2 regions of the Paracoccus sp. 22332 genome follow, and region 1 is predicted to be linked to the other one. Evidence: riboswitches for the same ligand, from Rfam matches in the RefSeq annotation. Region 1 holds a riboswitch; the other holds the start of a gene.
What was found. A riboswitch is a leader RNA that binds a small molecule or an ion and turns the genes downstream of it on or off. The one in region 1 is predicted to bind thiamine pyrophosphate.

Region 1 (7,737 bases):
CGGGATCCCCAGGGCGCCGGCGCCGACCACCAGCACATGCGCGGCGGACAGCCGGGCTTGGCCCGCGTCGCCGATCTGGGGCAGGACGGCCTGTCGGGCATACCTCATGGGGCGGTCTCCAGCCATTTGCGGATCCGCGCCGAAGGATCGGGGTTCAGGGTGATGTCGGTCACGGCGGCCACCAGATCCGCACCCGCCGCGAAGGCCAGCCTCGCCCGGTCCGGCGTCAGCCCGCCGATGGCGCAAAGGGGGATGCCGCCGATCCGCGCCTTCCATTCGGTCAGCTTTTCGACGCCCTGCTGGTGCCATTTCATCTGTTTCAGGATCGTCGGCCAGACCGGGCCGAGCGCCACGTAATCGGGCTTGCAGGCCAGGGCGCGATCCAGTTCCGCCTTGTCATGGGTCGAGACGCCCAGCCGCAGCCCCGCCGCGCGGATGGCGGGCAGGTCGGCCCCGTCCAGATCATCTTGCCCCAGATGCAGGAAATCGCAGCCCAGTTCGATCGCCAGGCGCCAGTGATCGTTGACGACCAGGATCGCGCCCCGCCGGCGGCACAGATCGCGGGCGCGGGCGATCTCGATCCGCAGGGCGTCGTCAGGGCGGTCCTTGATGCGCAACTGCACCAGCCGCACGCCCAAGGGCAGGGCGCGGGCGATCCAGTCCGCGCTGTCGAAGATCGGATAGAAACGCGGCAGGCTCACAGGAAGGCCCGCCCGATCACCGGGGTCGAGGGGATGGCCATGTCCGTCCGCTCCATCGGATCGGCCAACCAGGCAGCGCGCCCGGCGCGGATGGCGTCCGCCATGGCGGCAGCCATCGCCGCGGGATCGCCCGCGCGGGCCACCGCGCTGTTCAGCAGGATCGCGTCATAGCCCATCTCCATCGCCGCCGCGGCGTGGCTGGGCAGGCCGATCCCGGCATCGACGACCAGCGGCACATCGGGAAAGGCCGCGCGCAATGCCCGCAGCCCGTGCGGATTGTTCAGCCCCAGCCCAGATCCGATGGGCGCGCCCCAGGGCATCAGCACCTGACAGCCCGCCGCCAGCAGCCGGTCGCAGACCGTCAGATCCTCGGTGCAATAGGGGAATACCTTGAAACCGTCCGAGGCCAGGATCCGCGCGGCCTCGACCAGTTCGAAGACATCGGGTTGCAGCGTGTCGGCATGGCCGATCACCTCCAGCTTGATCCAGTCGGTGGCAAACACCTCTCGGGCCATCTGCGCGGTGGTGACGGCCTCGCGTGTGCTGTGGCAGCCGGCGGTATTGGGCAGCAAACGCACGCCCAACGATCGGATCAGCGCCCAGAAATCCTGCCCGCCCCCGGCCTCGCGCCGCAGGGACACGGTGGCGATGCCCGCGCCCGACCGCGCGAAGGCATCGGCCAGGATCCGGGGCGAGGGATAGCCTGCCGTGCCCAGCATCAGCGGGCTGTCGATTTCGGTGCCATAGAAGACCGGCATCGCTCAGCCCCCCTGCATCGGCGCCAGGGCCTCGATGGCATCGCCGTCGCGCAGGGGCGTCGTCTCGCGCAGGGCGGCAGGCACGAAACTGCCGTTCAGCGCGGTGGCGATGCGGCCGGTCAGGTCCGCCTCGGCCAGGGCGCCCGCCAGGGTGGTTGCCGCGACATCGCGCGGGGTGCCGTTAATCGTGATCCGCATCCATGAACTCCGGTCTGGTCTGGTGTTGAAGGTGGTCGGCCACCATGCGGGCGACCGCCGGGGCCAGCAGGAAGCCGTGGCGGTAAAGGCCGTTGGCGTGGATGACGCCCCCTACGCGGCGGATGCGGGGCAGGTTGTCGGGAAAGGCCGGGCGCGCGTCCGCGCCCAGTTCCAGCACCTCGGCCTCGGCAAAGGCGGGGTGCAGGGCGAAGGCCGCCGACAGCAGTTCCAGCACCGCCCGCGTGGTGGGCGGGCCGCGCCGGTCGCTTTCCAGCATCGTCGCACCCAGCATGAACACCCCGTCGCCGCGCGGCACGACATAGAGCGGCATCCGGGGATGCAGCAGCCGGACGGGGCGGGACAGCGCGATCTCGGGGCAGCGGATCACCACCATCTCGCCCCGCACACCGCGCAAATCGCATAGCGCGTCGCGGGCCGACAGGCCCCGGCAGTCGATGACCTGGCCGGTCGCCGCCTGGGTCCGGGCCAGGCGTTCCGACAGGATCGCCAAGGCTTCGCGGGGGGCCAGATGCGCTTCTGAATCGAAGAACAGCGCGCGGTCGAAGCGGGCGCCGAGGTCGGGTTCCAATGCGGCGATGCCTTGGGCGTCCAACATCCGGTGGCCCTGGCTGCGCCGGGCAAAGCGCGCCAGCGCGCCCGTATCGCGCGCCGGGCTGACGACCAGGGTACCGTTCCGCGTGACGGGCACGCCCTGGTCCCGCCACCAGTCGGCGGCACCCAGCCCGTGGCGCACCACCGCCGGTTCGGCGCTTTCGCCCTCGCACCAGGGGGCCAGCATCCCGCCCGCCCACCAGGAACAGGCCTGCGGGCCGGGCGCCTTGTCCAGGATCGCGGCCGGGATGCCGCGCGCGTTCAACTCGGTGGCGATGCAAAGGCCCATCACGCCCCCACCGATGACCGTGACGCTCATGCCGCCGCCTCGGCCCGGCACGGCCAGAGCGCGTGGAAATGATGCACCGGCCCGTTGCCGCCGCCCACCGCCAGGCCGTCGGCGGCCAGGATCGCGCGGTGCAGCCAGTCATGCGCGCGGCCCACCGCTTCGGCGACCGCCAGCCCCTGCGCCAGCCCCGCCGCGATAGCCGAAGACAAGGTGCATCCCGTGCCATGCGTGTTCCGGGTGCCGATCCGGGGCGAGGAAAAGCGCGCCACGCCCTCGGGCCCGGCCAGAAGGTCGGTGCAATCCGCGCCCGCCGCATGGCCGCCCTTCATCAGCACATGGCGCGGACCAAGCGCGCGCAGGCCGGCGGCCTGGGCCACGGCCCCGGCATCGTCGCGGGCCGGATCGGCGCCCAGAAGCCGCGCGGCCTCGGGCAGGTTCGGCGTCAGCACCCGCGCCAAGGGCAGCAGGTCGCGGATCAGGGCGCCGACGGCGTTGTCCGGCATCAGCACGTCGCCCGACTTGGCCACCATCACCGGATCCAGAACGATGGGAATCGGGCAGTCACGCAACGACGCGGCGACCGCCGCGATCCCGGCCGCCGATCCGACCATGCCGATCTTGATGGCATGGACCTGGATGTCGTCCAGCACCGCGTCGATCTGCGCGCGGATCAGATCCGGCGGGACCGGATGGACGGCCGCGACGCCGCGCGTGTTCTGCGCGGTCACCGCCGTGATCGCACTGGCGCCATAGCAGCCAAGCGCCGAGACGGTTTTCAGATCGGCCTGGATCCCCGCGCCTCCGCCGCTGTCGGATCCCGCGATGGTCAAGACGGTCGGTGTCATCGGCCCCTCCTTCGGCATGTCGGGCCGTAAGGGGAGGGCGGCGGCAGACGGGATACGGCAAGGCGCCGGGCGTCCGCCTATCCGTTCCCTCCGCCGGCATGACCCGGATCAGGTTCGATGGGTCGGCGCGCATTGCACCTCTCAGCCCCGCGACGGGACGCCCCAACGGATAGTGTTGCGACACGCTAGCCGTCTCTGCGCCGAACGTCCAGAGGATCCGTGCAGAACAATTTGCAAAAGGGAAGGCGCGTCGAGGAGCGGATCGGCACGACTGGGTCTGGGCGATCTTCTTCTTGCTGGACACGCGGGTGCTGCAATCGAACAATGATGGCGGCGCTTGATCATCTGCTTAGTCGCTTTCGGGTCAGAGAGGCAGGAAAAGGCAGCCTGCTGGAAAATTCTTCTACCTGGCGCTGATGCAGGAGAAACAAACCCCACTGTCGCAAAAGAAAGAAGAAGGCATGGTTCATTGTATGCTGCGGCCGGCTCTCTTATGGTCCGGCGCAAACGCCTGTGGATGCAGGAACAGGAAAGGCTCGCCATGTCTCGTCTCCCGTTGCGCACACTTGAAGATGCCCCCGCCGAAGCACGGCCTCGGCTGGAGGCGGCGCAGAAGAACAACGGTTTTCTTCCGAACCTCGTGCGCCTTCTGGCCAATGCGCCGGTGGCCCTGGAAACCTATCAGACCGTATCGGCCATCAACGGACGTGCCTCGCTGACGCTGGCCGAACGCGAAGCCGTGCAGATCACCGCTGCGGCGACCCATGGCTGCGGCTTTTGCGTGGCGGGCCACAGCGCGATCGCCGACAAAAAGGCGCATCTCGACCAGGCGACGATCAGTGCTTTGCGCGCCCTGGAGGCGGTGGCGGACGCCCGGCTGGGCGCGGTGGCAGCGTTCACCAAGGCCGTCATCGCCTCGCGCGGGAACGTCACGGATGCCGAACTGACCGCCTTCAAAAAGGCCGGGTTTGATGACCAGGCCGCGCTGGAGGTGGTTCTGGGCGTCAGCCTGGCGACGCTGTGCAACTTTGCCAACAATCTCGGCCGGCCCGAGTTGAACCCGGAACTGTCCGCCTATGAATGGCGGCCCCAGGTTTCGGCGCAATGACCTTTGCGCTGCCTGACGATCTGGCTGAATGGCTTGCAGGCTCGGCCGACGGGATCGACCTGGGTCGGATTCCGGCAACCGATCTGCTGCCGCGTCTGGCGCAGGCGGGGTTGGCCCGGATCGGCGTGCCCCCAGCCCTGGGCGGCAGCGGCGGCACCGTCATGGATGCCGTTCGGGCGGTCGCGGCGGTGGCGCAGGAATCGCTGGCTGCGGCCTTCGTCCTGTGGGGCCATCGCTGCTTTGTCGAATTCCTGGCCCGGACCCCGAACCATGTCCTGCGGGACCGCCTGTTGCCCGACCTTCTGGCCGGGCGGGTCGCTGGCGCTTCGGGCCTGTCGAACGTCATGAAATTCCTGGCGGGCCTGGAGCCGTTGCAGATGACCGTTCACCCCGAAGGCGAAGCTCTGGTCGTCGACGGCGCGCTTCCCTGGGTCACCAACCTGCGCGGGCAGGGCTTTGTCGTCGCCGCCGCCGCCGACCCGGCCGATGGCGGGCCCGCGATGATCGTGGCGCTTGCCCATGACGATCCCGGCGTTCACAGAAGCGCGGATCTGGCGCTGATGGGGATGCGGTCCTCGGATACCGCGTCGCTGCGGATCGAGGGCGTTCGGATCGGCCGCGACCGGATCATCGCCGCCAATGCCCCCGAATGGCTGCCGGGCGTGCGCCCCACCTTCATCGCCGTGCAATGCGGGATGGCCATCGGCCTTGCCCGCCGGTCCCTGGCCGAGGCCGGCGGCGCCGGAGGAGCGGGACGGGGCGTTCTGGCAGCCCCCATCGCGGCGCTTGGCGCGCGGCTGGACAAGATCGTCGCGTCGCTGAAGGCGGGCCTGGATTCGGGCGGCTTCGTCGCACGGCCCGCCGCCCTGTTCGAACTGCGCATCGCCCTGTCCGAAATCGTGTTCGAGGCGGTGGCCCTGGAATTGCAGGCGGGCGGCGGACGCTGCTATCTGGACGGTCCCGGCACGGGCTTTGCCCGGCGCTGGCGCGAGGCGGCCTTCGTGCCGATCATCACCCCCAGCACGGTGCAACTGCGCACGATCCTGGACGCCGCGGGCAAGGCCGCATGACCCTTTCCAAGGCTCGTCCCGTGCTGCGCGCCGCAGGCGTGACATTGCGCTATCCCGGTGCCGTCGCGCCGGTTCTGGAAGGCTTCGACCTGGAGCTTGCGCCCGGAGAGATCGTCTCGGTCCTGGGGCCCAGCGGAGTCGGCAAGTCCAGCCTGTTGCGCGTGCTGGCCGGGCTGCAACCGCCCGACGCCGGCCGGATCGAGATGGAGGGCGCCCCCCTGGCGGGCGTCCATCCCCGCCTGGCCATGGCCTTCCAGCAGCCCGGCCTGCTGCCCTGGCTGGATCTGGAACGCAATGTCGCCTTCGGGCTGGATTTCAGGCGCCAGCCGCACCTGCCGCCCGACGAACGCCGGACCCGGATCGACCGCGCCATTGCCGAGGTCGGGCTGGATCATGCGCGCCACCTGCGCCCTGCGGCGCTGTCCGGCGGCATGGCGCAGCGCGCGGCCCTTGCCCGTTGCCTGGCCCGCCAGCCGCAGGTGCTGCTGCTGGACGAACCCTTCGGCGCCCTGGACGAGGTGACGCGGGCCATGATGCAGGATCTGCTGGTCAAGATCGTGGCGGACTACCGAACCGCCGCCGTGCTGGTGACCCATGACATCGACGAGGCGCTGCTGGTGTCGGATCGCGTCATCCTGCTGGGCGGCAGCCCGGCGGGCCGGATCGGCGAATGGCATCTGGATCTGCCGCGTCCGCGCGAAGACGACCTGACCGCGCTTGGCCGCATCCGCATCGACATCGTCGCCACGCTGCGCCGCGCAACAAAACGCCATTGAAGGAGCCCGTCATGCCCACCGAGGATAGCCTGTTTTCCCGCCGCGACATCATGCGCCTTTCGGCGCTGCTGACCGCCTCGGGGGCGCTGCCCTTCCTGAACGCGCGCGCCGCCCGCGCCCAGGATCCCGACGAGCCGGTCAGGATCGGCTATCTGCCGATCACCGATGCCACGCCCCTGCTGGTGGCCCATGGCAAGGGCTTCTTCGAGGCCGAAGGGCTGGCCGTCGAAAAGCCGGTGATGTTCCGCGGCTGGTCCCAGATCGTCGAGGCCTTCCTGGCAGGCCAGGTGAATGTCGTCCATCTGCTGTCTCCGATCACCGTCTGGGCGCGCTATGGCAGCCAGATCCCGGCCAAGGTGGTGGCCTGGAACCACACCTCAGGTTCGGCGCTGACGGCGGCGAACGATATCGGCACGATCGCGGATCTGGGCGGCAAGACCGTGGCGATCCCCTATTGGTATTCGATCCACAATGTCGTGCTCCAACGCCTTCTGCGCGAGAACGGGTTGAAGATCGTCACCACCGGCACGCCTGCCGCCGACGAGGTCGCGCTGTCGCTGATGTCGCCCGCCGACATGGTGCCTGCACTGGCGGCGGGCCAGATCGCCGGATATATCGTGGCCGAACCCTTCAACGCGGCGGCCGAGATCAACGGCATCGGCAAGGTGCTGCGCTTTACCGGCGACGTCTGGAAGGATCACGCCTGCTGCCTGGTCTTCATGCAGGAGCAGGATCTGGCCCAGAGGCCGGAATGGTCGCAGAAGGTCGTCGACGCGATGGTCAAGGCGCAACTGTGGACGCGCGACAACCGGGCCGAGACCGCGCAGCTTCTGTCGTCGGCCAACCCGCAGAAATACACCCCCCACAGCCCCGAGATCCTGGCCCGCGTCCTGACGCCCTCGGATGCCGATACCCAGGGCTATGTCGCCTCGGGCGCGATCCGGCATCCCGACTGGAAGGACAAGCGCATCGACTTCCAGCCCTATCCCTTCCCGTCCTATACCGAAGAACTGGTGCGGATGCTGAAGGATACCGAGGTCGCGGGCGAGCGCGGCTTTCTGAGCGACCTCGACCCGACCTTCGCCGCGACGGATCTGGTCGATGACAGCTTCGTGCGCAAGGCCCTCGAACGGGTCGGCGGGCTGCCCGCTTTCGGCCTGCCCGAGGGCTGGACCCGGTCCGAGGTCGTCCAGGCGTGAGGATCAGGGCGCAGGGCGCGGTGCTGGGGCTCGCGGGGATCGGGCTGCTGCTTCTGGCCTGGTGGATCGCGACCGACGTGATCGCCGGAGACAGTAGCTTTGCGCGGCGCTTTTCGCCCACGCGCACCTTTCCCGCCCTGGCCCGGCTTCTGGCGGGGTCCGACCTGTGGCTGCATATCGG
Region 2 (7,737 bases), on a different contig from region 1:
CCGCCAGCCGCCGGGCGCGGCGGGGCGGTGGGCCGCGTCCAGCCCTGCGCCGAACGCTGCCGGGATCGCGATCCAGCGGGCCAGACCCATCGCCGCCACGCAGAGGACGACCTGGATCAGCCCCAGGCTGGCCGCCCGGCCCAGATCGAAGTCGAAGCGGAAGGCCTGATAGATCGCCAGTTCCACCGTGGTCGCGCGCGGCCCTCCGCCAAGCGCCAGGGCCACGGTGAAGCTGGTCAGGCAGACCAGGAACACCGCCAGCCAGACGCCGGGCAGCACGGCCCGCAGCATCGGGCGTTCCAGATGCTGGGCCACGTCGCGGGGGCCGAAACCCAGGCCTTCGGCCAGGCGGAACCGTTCGGCCGGGATCGCCTGCCAGCCTTGCAGGATCAGCCGCACCGACAAGGGCAGGTTGAAGAAGACATGTGCCAGGATTACGCCCTGCCAGCCATAGATGCTGATCTCGGGCAGGCCCAGCAGGCGCAGGCCGTCGTTTACCGCGCCGCTGCGCCCGAAGACCGCGATCAGTCCCATGATCGCCACGATCACCGGCAGGATGAAGGGCGCGCCCAGCAGCGTGACCAGGATCCCCCGCCCCGGAAAGCGCCGCCGCGCCAGGGCGCGGGCAACCGGAATTGCGCAGAACGCCGACAGCGTAGCCGACAACGCGGCCTGCCAGATCGTGAACCAGACCGCGCGCCAGTCCCAGGGGCCAAGCCCGCCCAGCCCCTGCGCGGCCCAGGCCACAGCGGCCAGGGTGCCGCCGACCAGCAGGGCAAGGCCGGCGGCGGCGACGGCGCCCCCGACCTCGGGCGCGGTCAGCCCGCGAAGGCCCGCAGCCATTCGTCCAGCGCGGGACCGCGCGCGGCCTCTGCCTCGTCCTCGGTATAGAACAGGGTTTTGTCCGGGCGCGGCAGGTCGCGCATCACCTGCGGCCACTGGTCCTGCGGCAGCTTGGCGGGCAGCGACCAGTTGGCCAGCGGGATCATCGCCTGGAATTCCGGCGTCAGGATCCAGTCCATGAATCGCTGCGCCAGTTCCGGCTGGTCGGTGGTGCGGATCTGCGCGGCCAGTTCGGCCATGAAGTAATGACCCTCGGGGAAGATCGCGGCCTTCTTGGTCGTGTCGTTTTCCGAGGCGATGTGATAGGCGGGCGAGGTGGTATAGGACAGGACCATGTCGGCCTCTCCTTCCGTGAACATGCCATAGGATTCCGACCAGCCCTTGGTCACGGTCAGCACCTTGGGGGCCAGCTTGGCCCAGGCCTCGGGCGCGTCATCGCCGTAAACCGCCTTGACCCACAGCAGCAGCGCCAGCCCCGAGACCGAGGAGCGCGGATCCTGAATCACGATCTTCAGGTCGTCAGGCGCGTCCAGCAGGTCCGCGAAACTGGCGGGCGGGTTTTCCAGCCGGGTTTCGTCATAGATGAAGGCGGTCTCGCCCCAGTTGTAGGGCAGGAAGATCGGATCGGTCCATGCAACGGGCAGCGACAGGTCGGACGTGTCCTGCCCATGCGGCGCGAACAGGCCCGATGCGCGGGCGCGGGCGGTCACGTCGGTGTTCAGGCCGAAGACGATATCGGCCTCGGTCCGCTCGCCCTCCATCAGCACGCGCGACAGCTCGTCCCCGGTGACGAAGCGCAGGTCGCAGGCGCAGATCGCCTCGAACCCTTCCTCGATCTTCGGGCCGGGGCCCCATTCGCTGGTGATCGATTCGCCCGCATAGACGGTCAGGACGGGCTTGTCCTGGGCCATCGCCGGGGTCGCGGCCAGGGCGGCCAAAAGCAGGGGTATGCGCATCGCTGTCTCCTTTCCACAAGGGTTCCGAAAGAAAGGACAGCGTCACCTTCCCTCCGCCGGTGCTAGCCGGATCAGGTTCAACGGGTCCGCTTGCGCGTCTCAGCCAGGATGGCCCCCCGAGGTAGGGTTTGAATGTAGGGATTTCGCGCGCTCGCGCAAGCGGATAGAAACAGCGCCATGACGAAGGACATGACCGACCAGCCGACCCCGATGATGGCGCAATACCTGGCGATCCGGGACGCCAATCCCGGCGCGCTCTTGTTCTATCGGATGGGCGATTTCTACGAGATGTTCTTCGACGACGCGGTGGCGGCATCGGCCGCGCTGGACATCGCGCTGACGAAACGCGGCACGCATGGGGGCGAGCCGATCCCGATGTGCGGGGTTCCGGTCCATGCCGCCGAAAGCTATCTTCTGACGCTGATCCGCAAGGGGTTCCGCGTGGCCATCGCCGAGCAGATGGAGGATCCGGCCGAGGCGAAGAAGCGTGGCTCCAAGTCGGTCGTGGCCCGCGACGTGGTGCGCCTTGTCACCCCCGGCACCCTGACCGAGGAATCGCTGCTGGAGGCGCGGCGGCACAACTATCTCGCGGCGTTTGCCCAGGTGCGCGAGGAATGCGCGCTGGCCTGGGTGGATATTTCCACGGGCGCGTTCCAGGTGATGGACTGCCCGCTGCCGCGCCTGGCCCCGGAACTGGCGCGTCTGGCGCCGCGCGAGGTGCTGGCCTGCGACGGCTCGGGGCTGGACGATCTGGCGGCCGAGGCGGGGGCGGCGCTGACCGACCTGCACGCCTCCGCCTTCGACAGCGCGGCGGGGGCGCGGCGTCTGTGTTCGCTCTATGGCGTCGAAACGCTGGACGGGTTCGGCAGCTTCACCCGCGCGGAACTGTCGGCGATGGGTGCCATCGTCGATTATCTGGACCTGACGCAGAAGGGCAAACTGCCGCTGCTGCGCCCCCCGGTGCGGGAACGCGCGGGCGGCGCGATGCAGATCGACGCTGCGACCCGGCGCAATCTGGAACTGACGCAGGCGCTGTCCGGGGGGCGAGAGGGGTCGCTGCTGTCGGCCATCGACCGGACGGTGACGGCGCCGGGGGCGCGGCTGCTGGAGCGGCGCATCAGCGCGCCCAGCCGCGACCTGCCGCTGATCCATGCGCGGCAGGATGCGGTGGCGATGCTGGCCGACGATCCGCGCCTGATGGCGGATCTGCGGGCCGCGTTGGCGCGTGTTCCCGACATGGACCGGGCCTTGTCGCGTCTGGCGCTGGACCGGGGCGGGCCGCGCGATCTGGCGGCGATCCGGGCGGGGCTGTCGCAGGGCGCGGCGATTGCCGCGCGCCTGCCCGGCGATGCGGCGTCGGTTCTGGCGGATGCCGCGCGCGACCTGATCGGGCACGATGATCTGATCCGGCTGCTGGACGACGCGCTTGTGGCCGAACCGCCCTTGTTGGCGCGCGATGGCGGCTTCGTGGCGGCGGGCTATGACGACGACCTGGACCAGACCCGGCGGCTGCGCGACGAAGGCCGTGGGGTCATCGCCGGGATGCAGGCCGATTATGCCGCGCTGGCCGGGGTGCCCAGCCTGAAGATCAAGCATAACAACGTGCTGGGCTATTTCATCGAGACGACCACCACCCATGCGGAACGGATGATGGCCGCGCCGCTGAACGCGACCTTCATCCACCGCCAGACCACCGCCAACCAGATCCGCTTCACGACGGTGGATCTGTCGGAACTGGAAACCCGGATCCTCAATGCCCGCGACCGCGCCTTGGAGATCGAGCGGGGCATCTTCGACCGCCTGCGCGCGGCGGTGCTGGACCGTGCGCCGCAGATCGGCCAGGCGGCGCGTGCGCTGGCGGAAATCGACCTGGCCGCAGCCTTTGCCGACATTGCCACGGGCGAGGGCTGGACGCGGCCCGTCGTGGATGACAGCCGCGCCTTCGTGATCGAGGGGGGCCGCCATCCGGTCGTGGAACGCGCCTTGAAGCGCAAGGCTGAAAGCTTCGTCGCCAACGACTGCGCCCTGACCGAAGGGGATACCCCGGCGATCTGGCTGCTGACCGGGCCGAACATGGCCGGAAAATCCACCTTCCTGCGCCAGAACGCGCTGATCGCGGTCTTGGCGCAGGCGGGGGCCTTCGTGCCCGCCCGCCGCGCCCATATCGGGCTGGTCAGCCAGTTGTTCAGCCGCGTGGGCGCCGCCGACGATCTGGCGCGGGGCCGGTCCACCTTCATGGTGGAAATGGTCGAGACTGCCGCCATCCTGAACCAGGCCGATGACCGCGCTTTGGTGATCCTGGACGAGATCGGGCGCGGCACCGCCACCTGGGACGGGTTGTCCATCGCCTGGGCGGTGATGGAGCATCTGCACGAGGCGAACCGCTGCCGCGCGCTGTTCGCCACCCATTACCACGAGATGACGGCCCTGTCGGCCAAGCTGGACGGGGTGGACAACGCCACCGTCGCCGTGCGCGAATGGGAAGGTGAGGTGATCTTTCTCCACGAGGTCAGGAAGGGCGCCGCCGACCGCAGCTATGGTGTGCAGGTCGCGCGACTGGCGGGGTTGCCCGCATCCGTGGTGGATCGGGCACGGCAGGTTCTGGACGCGCTCGAATCCGGGGAACGAGAGGGCGCCGCCCGCCCCGCGGCGCTGATCGACGACCTGCCCTTGTTCCGCGCCGTGCCGCCCGCCCCTGCGCCCGCCAGGACCAAGGACAGCCCGCTGGACGCGCGGATGAAGGACATTCATCCCGACGCCCTGACCCCGCGCGAGGCGCTGGATCTGATCTATGAACTCAAGGCCCTGACCGGAGAGACCGCATGAGCTACAACACCTTCGGCCGCGAATTCCGGTTCACCACCTGGGGCGAAAGCCACGGCCCCGCGCTGGGCGCGACCGTCGATGGCGTCCCCCCCGGCGTGGCCCTGGACGAAGCGTTCATCCAAGCCTTCCTGGACCGCCGCCGCCCCGGCACCAGCAAGCACACGACGCAACGGCGCGAGGCCGATCAGGTCCGCATCCTGTCGGGCGTGTTCGAGGGCCGCACCACCGGCACGCCCGTGCAACTGATGATCGAGAACACCGACCAGCGGTCCAAGGATTACGGCGAGATCGCGCAAGCCTTCCGCCCCGGACATGCCGACATCACCTATCACCTGAAATACGGCCATCGCGATCATCGCGGCGGCGGGCGGTCCTCGGCGCGCGAAACGGCGGCGCGGGTCGCGGCGGGCGGCGTGGCCCAGGCGGTGCTGCGCGATCTGCTGCCCGGCCTGCGGATCACCGGATACATGGTGCAGATGGGCGCGCTGCATCTGGATCGGGCGAAATTCGACGCCCGCGCCATCGCGGAAAACCCGTTCTTCCTGCCCGACGCCACCGCCGTGGACCAGTGGTCCGATTACCTGGACACCATCCGCAAGGACCAGAACAGCGTCGGCGCCGCCATCGAGGTGCTGGTCGAGGGCTGCCCGCCCGGCCTGGGCGCGCCGGTCTATGCGAAATTCGACACCGACCTGGCCGCCGCGATGATGTCGATCAACGCCGTGAAGGGCGTCGAGATCGGCGAGGGAATGGCCGCCGCCGCCCTGACCGGCACCGCCAATGCCGACGAGATCCGCATGGGCAACGACGGGCCGATCTATCTGTCGAATCACGCGGGTGGCATCCTGGGGGGGATCAGCACCGGACAGCCGATCGTGGTGCGGTTCTCGGTCAAGCCGACCAGCTCCATCACCACGCCGCGCCGCACCATCGACCGTCAGGGGCGCGACATCGACCTGATCACCAAGGGCCGCCACGACCCCTGCGTGGGCATCCGCGCGGTACCCGTGGCCGAGGCCATGGCTGCCTGCGTGATTCTGGACCACCTGCTGATGGACCGCGCCCAGACCGGCGGCGCGCGCGGTCGGATCGGCTGATTGTCACAATTTCGGCGCGGAATCGCCATGAATCCGCGTCTTGTCACACGACTGTCATGTTTCTTTCGCACAAGCGTCACCTGTGGCGCTTAGGTCACGCACAGCCCCACTCTGGGCGTGAAGTAACAGGAGAGATCCATGTCCACCGTGAAATTCACCGTCTCGGCCCTGGCCGTGATCGCCGCCTCGGCCACTGCCGCTGCCGCCCGCGATCAGATCCAGGTGTCGGGGTCGTCCACCGTCCTGCCCTATTCCACCATCGTTGCCGAACTGTTCGGTGAGAACGCCGGCTTCCCGGTCCCGGTCGTGGAATCCGGCGGCACCGGCGGCGGCTTGCAGAAATTCTGCGAGGGCGTCGGCGAAAACACCGTCGACATCGCCAATGCCAGCCGCCCGATCCGCGACAAGGAACGCGAGACCTGCACCGCCAACGGCGTGACCGACATCATGGAAGTCCGCATCGGCTATGACGGGATCGTCTTCGCCAATTCCGCCAGCGGCCCGGATTTCGCCTATACCCCCGCCGACTGGTTCAACGCCCTGTCCGCCAAGGTGGTCAAGGACGGCCAGGTCGTCGACAACCCGAACACCACCTGGGACCAGGTGAACCCGGATCTGCCCCAGCAGGAAATCCTGGCCTTCATCCCCGGCACCAAGCACGGCACCCGTGAAGTCTTCGAGGAAAAGGTGATCGCGGCGGGCTGCGAGGAATCGGGCGCGCTGGAAGCCTTCAAGGCCTCGGGCATGGACGAGGACGCGGCCGAGGAAGCCTGCACCACGCTGCGCACCGACGGCAAGGCCGTGGACATCGACGGCGATTACACGGAAACGCTGGCCCGCATCGAAAGCTCGCCCAACGGCATCGGCGTGTTCGGCCTGTCCTTCTATGAAAACAACACTGACAAGCTGAAGGTCGGCACGATCAGCGGCGTCACGCCGTCGACCGAAAGCATCGCCTCGGGCGAATACCCGGTGTCGCGCCCGCTGTTCTTCTATGTGAAGAAGGCCCATATCGGCCAGATCGACGGCCTGAAGGACTTCGTGGAATTCTTCGTCTCGGACGAGGTGGCCGGTCCCGACGGCCCGCTGGCCGAATACGGCCTGGTGTCGGACCCGGAACTGGCCGCGACCCAGGAAGCCGTCGCCAACGAAACCACCATGCAATGACGCCCAGGCGGGCGGCGCGGGCGATCCGCGCCGCCCGTCCTTTCCGTTCCTCATGAAGGACCGCCCGAATGCCGCTGTCATGGGCCGTTTTCGCAAGTTTCCTGCTGGCCGCCGCCGGCTATGTCATTGGCCGCAGCCGCGCCTTCGCGACGGCCGGCCCGGATGTCCGCAAGCTGCACAGCCGTCCGACCTATCACGGCTACAGCGTCGCGCTGACCGCGCTGCTGCCGCCGCTGGCGGTGCTGGCCGTCGCCTCGATCCTGCGCATGGCCGGGGTGCTGTCCGATAGCGCCGGTCCGGTGGCCGGGCTGGTGGCGCTGGCCGCCGCCGTGGCCGGGCTGGCCTGGGGCGTGATGCGCGTCGGCCAGCAGTTCCAGGCCCGCAACGCGGTCGAACGTATGGTGCTGGGCCTGCTGATGCTGTGCTCGTTGATCGCCATCGTCACCACGGCGGGGATCGTGCTGTCGCTGGTCTTCGAGACCGGGCGCTTCTTCCAGCTTTACGACTGGAAAACCTTCTTCTTCGGCACCGAATGGACGCCGCGCTTCCAGGGCAATTCGCAACTGGGCATCGTGCCGCTGCTGTGGGGCACGCTGTATATCAGCTTCATCGCGCTGCTGGTTTCGGTCCCCATCGGCCTGTTCGCGGCGATCTACATGTCGGAATACGCCACCCGCCGGGTCCGCAGCATCGCCAAGCCCGCGATCGAGGTGCTGGCCGGGATCCCGACCATCGTCTATGGCCTGTTCGCCCTGATCACCGTGGGGCCGCTGCTGCGCGATTATTTCGCGCAACCGCTGGGCCTGGGCAATTCGGGATCGTCGGTGCTGACGGCGGGGCTGGTGATG

Region 2: another riboswitch for thiamine pyrophosphate. It lies ahead of ACTJI6_RS01505 (thiamine ABC transporter substrate-binding protein); the one in region 1 lies ahead of thiD (bifunctional hydroxymethylpyrimidine kinase/phosphomethylpyrimidine kinase).

Annotation. Positions count from the first base shown of each region.
Region 1 covers NZ_JBQEOI010000026.1:990-8,726, reverse strand. Annotated here, with positions in the region: gene ACTJI6_RS17905 (HesA/MoeB/ThiF family protein) at 1-108, opposite strand, end outside; gene ACTJI6_RS17900 (thiamine phosphate synthase) at 105-701, opposite strand; gene ACTJI6_RS17895 (thiazole synthase) at 698-1,459, opposite strand; gene thiS (sulfur carrier protein ThiS) at 1,463-1,657, opposite strand; gene ACTJI6_RS17885 (FAD-dependent oxidoreductase) at 1,641-2,588, opposite strand; gene thiD (bifunctional hydroxymethylpyrimidine kinase/phosphomethylpyrimidine kinase) at 2,585-3,403, opposite strand; TPP riboswitch at 3,472-3,578, opposite strand; gene ACTJI6_RS17875 (carboxymuconolactone decarboxylase family protein) at 3,945-4,511, shown strand; gene ACTJI6_RS17870 (acyl-CoA dehydrogenase family protein) at 4,508-5,581, shown strand; gene ACTJI6_RS17865 (ABC transporter ATP-binding protein) at 5,578-6,357, shown strand; gene ACTJI6_RS17860 (ABC transporter substrate-binding protein) at 6,369-7,556, shown strand; gene ACTJI6_RS17855 (ABC transporter permease) at 7,553-7,737, shown strand, end outside.
Region 2 covers NZ_JBQEOI010000001.1:307,217-314,953, forward strand. Annotated here, with positions in the region: gene ACTJI6_RS01500 (thiamine/thiamine pyrophosphate ABC transporter permease ThiP) at 1-843, opposite strand, end outside; gene ACTJI6_RS01505 (thiamine ABC transporter substrate-binding protein) at 819-1,799, opposite strand; TPP riboswitch at 1,831-1,928, opposite strand; gene mutS (DNA mismatch repair protein MutS) at 1,989-4,625, shown strand; gene aroC (chorismate synthase) at 4,622-5,722, shown strand; gene ACTJI6_RS01520 (substrate-binding domain-containing protein) at 5,861-6,889, shown strand; gene pstC (phosphate ABC transporter permease subunit PstC) at 6,958-7,737, shown strand, end outside.